Regions from separate parts of the Croceicoccus naphthovorans genome, predicted to be linked through region 1. Evidence: riboswitches for the same ligand, from Rfam matches in the RefSeq annotation. Region 1 holds a riboswitch; the other holds the start of a gene.
What was found. A riboswitch is a leader RNA that binds a small molecule or an ion and turns the genes downstream of it on or off. The one in region 1 is predicted to bind cobalamin.
Positions count from the first base shown of each region.

Region 2: linked by a shared signal. The riboswitch ahead of AB433_RS08310 (hypothetical protein) and the one ahead of AB433_RS05925 (TonB-dependent receptor plug domain-containing protein) in region 1 are both predicted to bind cobalamin.

Region 1 is NZ_CP011770.1:1,167,264-1,170,670, forward strand. Features, by position in the region: gene sucD (succinate--CoA ligase subunit alpha) at 1-311, opposite strand, end outside; gene mdh (malate dehydrogenase) at 402-1,364, opposite strand; cobalamin riboswitch at 1,597-1,804, shown strand; gene AB433_RS05925 (TonB-dependent receptor plug domain-containing protein) at 1,919-3,407, shown strand, end outside.
Region 2 is NZ_CP011770.1:1,628,735-1,632,141, forward strand. Features, by position in the region: gene cobO (cob(I)yrinic acid a,c-diamide adenosyltransferase) at 1-559, opposite strand, end outside; gene AB433_RS08310 (hypothetical protein) at 532-1,134, opposite strand; cobalamin riboswitch at 1,331-1,540, opposite strand; cobalamin riboswitch at 1,602-1,792, shown strand; gene AB433_RS08315 (TonB-dependent receptor plug domain-containing protein) at 1,955-3,407, shown strand, end outside.

The DNA of each region.
Region 1 (3,407 bases):
TCGAGCACCGGAACGCCTTCGGTGATCGCGACGATCAGCTCGATCTCGGCATCGATGGCCTCAAGGATGGCATCGGCGCAACCGGCGGGCGGCACATAGATGCAGCTGGCGGTCGCGCCCGTGGCGGCCTTCGCCTCGTGCACGGTGTCGTACTGCGGCAGGTCGAGGTGGGTGGTGCCGCCCTTGCCGGGGGTCACGCCCGCAACCATCTGCGTGCCGTAGGCCAGCGCCGCTTCGGTGTGGAAGCTGCCGGTCTTGCCGGTCATGCCCTGGGTGATGACCTTGGTATTCTTGTCTACGAGAATGGACATAAATCGCTCTCCTGAGGGAGGGTGGCCGCACCGGATTACCGAATAGGCGCCGGGGCGGCCGGAAAGACTATACTATTGTCGGGGCGACGATCAGGCCAGCGAGCCGTCGATGCCTTTGCAGGCTTCGAGCAGTTCCTTGACCGCATCGACGGAAACCTGAAGGTTGCCCTTTTCTTCGTCGTTCAGTTCGATTTCCACGACCTGTTCGATGCCGTCGGCACCGATCACGGCGGGTACGCCGACATAGAGACCGTCGACGCCGTATTCACCGGTCAGGTGCGCGGCGCAGGGCAGGATGCGCTTCTGGTCGCCAAGGTAGGCTTCGGCCATCGCGATGGCGCTGGTGGCCGGGGCGTAATAGGCCGAACCGGTCTTGAGCAGGCCGACGATTTCGCCGCCGCCCGAACGGGTGCGCTGCACGATTTCGTCCAGCTTCGCGTCGGTCGACTTGCCCATCTTGACGAGGTCGGTGACGGGAATGCCGCTGATCGTGGAATAGGACAGGACAGGGACCATCGTGTCGCCGTGGCCGCCCAGCACGAAGGCGTTCACGTCCTTCACCGAAACGCCGAATTCCCATGCAAGGAAGGTGGCGAAGCGGGCCGAGTCCAGCACGCCGGCCATGCCGACGACCTTGTTGTGCGGCAACCCGCTGAATTCGCGCAGTGCCCAGACCATCGCGTCGAGGGGGTTGGTGATGCAGATGACGAACGCGTCGGGTGCGTGGGCCTTGATGCCTTCGCCGACCGACTTCATGACCTTCAGGTTGATGCCCAGCAGGTCGTCGCGGCTCATGCCCGGTTTACGCGGCACGCCGGCGGTGACGATGATGACGTCTGCACCCGCGATGTCGGCATAATCGTTCGTGCCGGTGATGTTTGCGTCGAAACCTTCGATCGGGCCGCACTGCGAAAGGTCGAGCGCCTTGCCCTGGGGCATGCCCTCGGCAATGTCGAACAGGACGATGTCGCCCATTTCCTTTTTCGCCGCCAGATGGGCGAGCGTGCCGCCGATCATGCCGCTACCGATCAGGGCGATCTTCTTGCGTGCCATCTTAACCTGTTCCTCCTGTCGCGCTGCGGGCGATGGGTGAACTTGATAGTCATGGCACACGGATTGCCCGCAAGGACCGCATGCCCCGTTTCGGTGGTCGGCCCTAGGCCCGTGAAACCGGGATTGCAACCGGCAAAAAGTCGGTATTGCTAACTATCTTTGCAATCAGTTCGCAATAGCAATAGTGGGGCGTTTACAGGCAGGCTTGCCAGTTTGCCGCAATGCACCTAATGGCCGCCGCGACGGTAAGGGTTGCCGACTTCCGAAAGGGACGAGGCACGAAGAGGGAAGCCGGTGCGCAGGAAACATCCTGCCAATCCGGCGCTGCCCCCGCAACTGTAACCGGCGAGCCGTGCTTCAAGTGCCACTGGGTAACCGGGAAGGCGAAGCAACGGTCCCGACCCGGAAGCCAGGAGACCTGCCCATACCGGTCGTTCGAGCCAGCGGGCGGGGTGTACCGGGGGCAGCGAGACGGGCGCATGGTGTGCCTTTCCCGCATGAGCGACGCGTGTCGTTCATATGGGAGGTTCCCCTTGCGTACTATTTTGCTTCTGTTGAGTTCCACCGTACTTGCCCAGCCTGCTTTGGCGCAAGAGATCGAATATGCCCAACCCGCGCCCCCGGCGTCGGGCGGGTCCGATGCCATCGTCGTCGTCGCCACCGGGTTGCCGCTGTCGATCGACAGCACCGGCCAGCCGGTCAGCGTCGTCGACCTTGACGAGATCGAGAGCATTCAGGGCCCCGACCTGACCCGCGTGCTGTCGCGCCTGCCGGGCGTGACGCAGAGCCGCGAGGGCGGTCCGGGCTCTCTGACCGGCGTGCGCGTGCGCGGCGGTGAAGCGGACGACCTGCTGGTCCTGATCGACGGCGTGCGCGTCAACGATGCGTCCGACATCGGCAACCAGTTCGACTTCGGCAACCTGCTGGCGGGCAATGTCGAGCGGATCGAGTTGCTGCGCGGGTCGAATTCGGTCGTCTGGGGATCGGACGCAATTTCGGGCGTGATGAACGTCGTTACACGGATCGATAACGGCGTGGCCGGATCGCTGGAGTATGGCAGCGACGATACGAAATACGCCACGCTGTCGGCGGGCACGGTGCAAGGCCCGCTCGCCGCAGGGCTGGCCGGATCGTATTATGACACCGACGGGTTCAGCCGCGCGGCATCGGGCACCGAGGATGACGGGTTCCGCCAGTGGCAGCTGACAGGGCGGGCGCGGTACGACCTGACGCCGGAGCTGGCGATTGTTGCCAACGGGCGCTTTGCCAACGGGCGGACCGAGTTCGATGGGTTTCCCGCGCCCGACTATGTCCTTGCCGATACCGAAGACTATTCGCGCACGCGCCAGTATTCGGGCCGCACCGGGCTGCACTATGCGACCGACCTGCTGACGCTGGATGCGGGCTATGCGCTTTCGGACACGCGGCGGCGTTATTACGACGCGGCGCAGGACGAGGCATTCCAGTACGCCTACAAAGGCCGTTCCGAGCGGGCCGAATTGTTCGGCCGGATCACGCCGGCGGGGCAGGTCGCGCTCGATTTCGGGGCGGATCGCGAATGGACCCGGTTCGACACCACCTTCGGCGACGATGCCAAGGCCAACACCACCAGCGGCCACGCGCTGCTTGGCTGGTATGGCGAAGCGGCTTCGGTTGCGGCGGGCGTGCGTTATGACGATCACTCGCGCTTTGGCGACGAATGGTCGTTCGGCGCGAACGGCACGGTCAATCTGGTTTCCGACGTACGCCTGCGCGCGTCTTATGGCGAAGGTTTCAAGGCGCCGTCGCTGTACCAGTTGTTCTCCGACTATGGGAACCCGGACGTTCAGCCGGAAACCAGCCGCGCCTATGACATCGGGATCGAGAAGGGCAGTCGCGGCGGGCCGCTGTTTATCGCATTGTCGGCCTTTCGCCGCGACAGCCGCAACCTGATCGGCTTTGCCTCATGCTTCGGCATTACCGATGGGCTATGCGCCACGCGGCCCTATGGCTACTACGACAATACCTCGCGCGCGCGCGCCGAGGGATTCGAGGTGGAACTGG
Region 2 (3,407 bases), 460 kb from region 1:
CGGCTTCGACGAACACGTCATGCGCGGCGCGCCCGGTGATGACGACATGCTGCATCGCCGGGCGCGCCTCTATCGCGGGCATGATCTCTTCCAAGGATAGGTAGCGGTAATTCACCAGGTAGGTCTGTTCGTCGAGCACGACGAGATGGACTGTCGGATCGGCCAGAGCCTCTTTCGCCTTTTCCCAACCGGCTCGTGCGGCGCTGATGTCGCGGTCCCGATCCTGCGTTTCCCAGGTGAATCCTTCACCGCAGCGTTCCCAGCGCATGTTCGGATCACGGACGAAGTATGCGCGCTCGCCCACTTCCTCCTTGCCCTTGATGAACTGGAACACCGCGGCCTTGAGGCCATAGCCTAAAGTGCGGGCCACCATGCCGAACGCAGAGGATGACTTGCCCTTTCCGTTCCCGGTGATGACGAGGAGCAAGCCCTTGTCGACCTTGGCTGCGGCGATTCGCTTGTCCACGACCTGCTTGTGTTTTGCGGTGCGGGTCTTGTGACGGAGGTTGATCGCGTTCTTGTCGGCGCCGGTCACCGGCTGCTGTCCGGAACGGTCCATCCAGCCAGCCTCTCGGCCATGATGTGCGCGACCGCCGCGATGCCCGCCCAGCTCAGCGTGGCAATAAGCGTGCCGGGGAAATACCGCTCTAGCCGCGGCAGCCAGCCTGCGATGGTTGCATCGGGGAAGTGGCCGCTCAACGCATAGAAACCGCCGCTGGAAAACGCGTTGGATATCAGCGCCGCACCGCACAGGATTGCAATCAGCGCAGGCAAGCGAGCCGGGGTAATGCCGATGCGAGCGGCGCCGAACCGGCCGGCCATCCACATTACGCCATAAGCGGGCAGCAGCATCCAGTAGGCAGCGGTAAAGCAGAAGTCCGAACCGCCCATCAGGTTGATCGTCACGACGTCGATCGCGAAACCCAGTGCGAAGAGCGCGGGGAAAGCAAGGTGCGAGCGAATGTAGAAACCAGCCACAAGAAAGCTTGCGAGACTGGTCTCTGGAAGGTGGATATATTCGCTGAGCGAATGGGGCCGCGTCGCCAGCATCACGGTGGCGAGGACGGCGAACAGTATCGCATCGAACCGCCGGATGGCAGGGCGCGGCGCGGATTGGGTAAGCAAGGCAGTCATCATCGATCTCCATTTCGGATACAACGATGCGTTGCCCGCCGCGCAAAGCGACGGGACGGAAAGGCCACGACGACAAATCGTGGCGCGCAACATTCTTTGCGAGTGCCGAATGACGCGGCCCTCCCTTTCAACGCACACACACGTGTCGTCCAGCAAGGGATCGGCCCCTAGTTCGTCCGGTACATCCCGCCCGGGCGAAGAACGACGGCAACGGGCCGGTTTCCTGACTTACCGGTTCAACGCGAAATCACCGCCTTCTCGGAAAGAAATGCTTCTTTCCAATGGCATAATGGCGAAACGCTCACCAGTCACAGTTGCGGGAGCAGTGCCGGATGCGGATGACCTGAACCACCCTGCCGGACTTCCCGATTAAGCCCTTGCGGGCACCCGTTACGCGCCTGTCGATAGGCGCGGCGCGCGCGCCATGCAAGCATAAGTGGCTTGTCATATCGCATTCGCTCGCCTACCCGCCGCGCCAAGCGACAGGTTCCCCGCAAGGGGATTCAAAGGGAACGCGGTTCAAGACCGCGGCTGCCCCTGCAACTGTGAGCGGAGAGCCATCGGCCTTCATGCCATTGGGGTTTCAAAAGCCCCGAGAAGGCGGCCGAACCGGCATCGACCCGCAAGCCAGGAGACCTGCCTGACGCCGTCGTTCTTCGTCCGGACAGGGTGTGCCGGCCGAACGGGGAAGTTCCCTCGCGAAACGACAGCCATTGCCTCGCGCGGCGCGTGCCGGGCGGGATGGCCTGTGCGTGCTGCGTAAAGGCTGTTCCCCCGGTGCGATCCGCGCGTGGCGTCTTGTCACTTGTGGGGATTGTTCATGCCCGAATACCGTTTCCTGACCATCCCGGCCATCGCCGCCGGACTTTCGATTACACCTGCCGCTCAGGCAGACACGGCTTCGGACGAAATCGTCGTAGCCGCGCTTCGCATGCCGGTGGAAATCGACCGTGTCGCATCGTCTGTAACCGTGCTCGACCTTGATGAGATCGAGGCTGAACAGCCAATTTCCATTACCGACATTCTGGTCCGCACCCCCGGCATCAGCATGTCCCGCAACGGCGGCTATGGTGCGGCCACGTCACTGCGCGTGCGCGGTGCCGATGCGGGGCACAGCGTTCTGGTCATCGACGGCATGCGCCTTTCCGATGCCTCCACCACGGACGGCGGCGCCGATTTCGGCGGCCTTTTTGCCGACGACATCGAACGGATAGAAATCCTGCGCGGTCCGCAGTCGGTACTGTGGGGAAGCAATGCCATCGGGGGCGTCGTTAACGTCGTCAGCGCCCGTCCCGACGCGCCGCTGGAAGGGCGCGTTGCGATCGAAGGCGGATCACGCAATACGCTGAGCGCCCGTGCCGGAGCAGGCGGCCGCAGCAAGGCTATCGACTGGCGCATCGCGGGCAGCACGTTCACCACCGACGGCATTTCCGCCCGCGACACGGGAACAGAGCGCGACGGATACCGTCGCCAATCGGGCAGCGGCACGTTGACGGCAAGGCTCACGCCGAACCTTTCGCTCGACCTGCGCGGATACTATGCGAGCGGGCGCAATGATTTCGACGGATTCTCAGGCGACAGCCGAGCCTACGGACTGACCGAAGTATGGTCTGCCTATTCCGGGCTGAAAGCGGCCTTTCTGGACGGGCGCTTCAACAACCGCTTCGCCTTCATCGAAAACCGGACGGATCGCGACAATTTCGATCCCGATCGCACGGTCCGCGCACAAACCTTCGATGCGCAGGGCCGAACGCGGCGTTACGAGTATCAGGGCGGACTGGACATTTCCGATGCCATCGACGTGGCATTCGGAGCGGAGCGGGAGGAACAGCGGATGCGAACCGCATCGCCCCGCAATACTACCGATCCGGTCAGCGCAACGCGTGCACAAGCCGATATCGACAGCATCTATGCACAGGCGCGCGTGACACCGGCGCAAGGGTTCACGGCCGAAGGCGGCGTTCGTCACGACGACCATTCGCTGTTTGGCGGCAATACGGTTGTCAGCCTTGGCGCCAGCTTCGCGCCCGGAGATGGTGGCACCGTCGTGCGCAGCAATTATTCGGAAGGGTTCAAGGCGCCTTCGCTCTACCAGTTGTTCACGCAATACGGATCGGAGGATCTGCAACCTGAACGCGCAAAGGGGTGGGAAGCCGGGATCGAGCAGCGTCTGGCCAATGACCGCGCCTTCGTTTCCGTCACCTATTTTGAGCGGAAAAGCGAAAACCTCATCGATTTTGCCTATTGCCCCACCACCGGCACCCCGCCCGTGC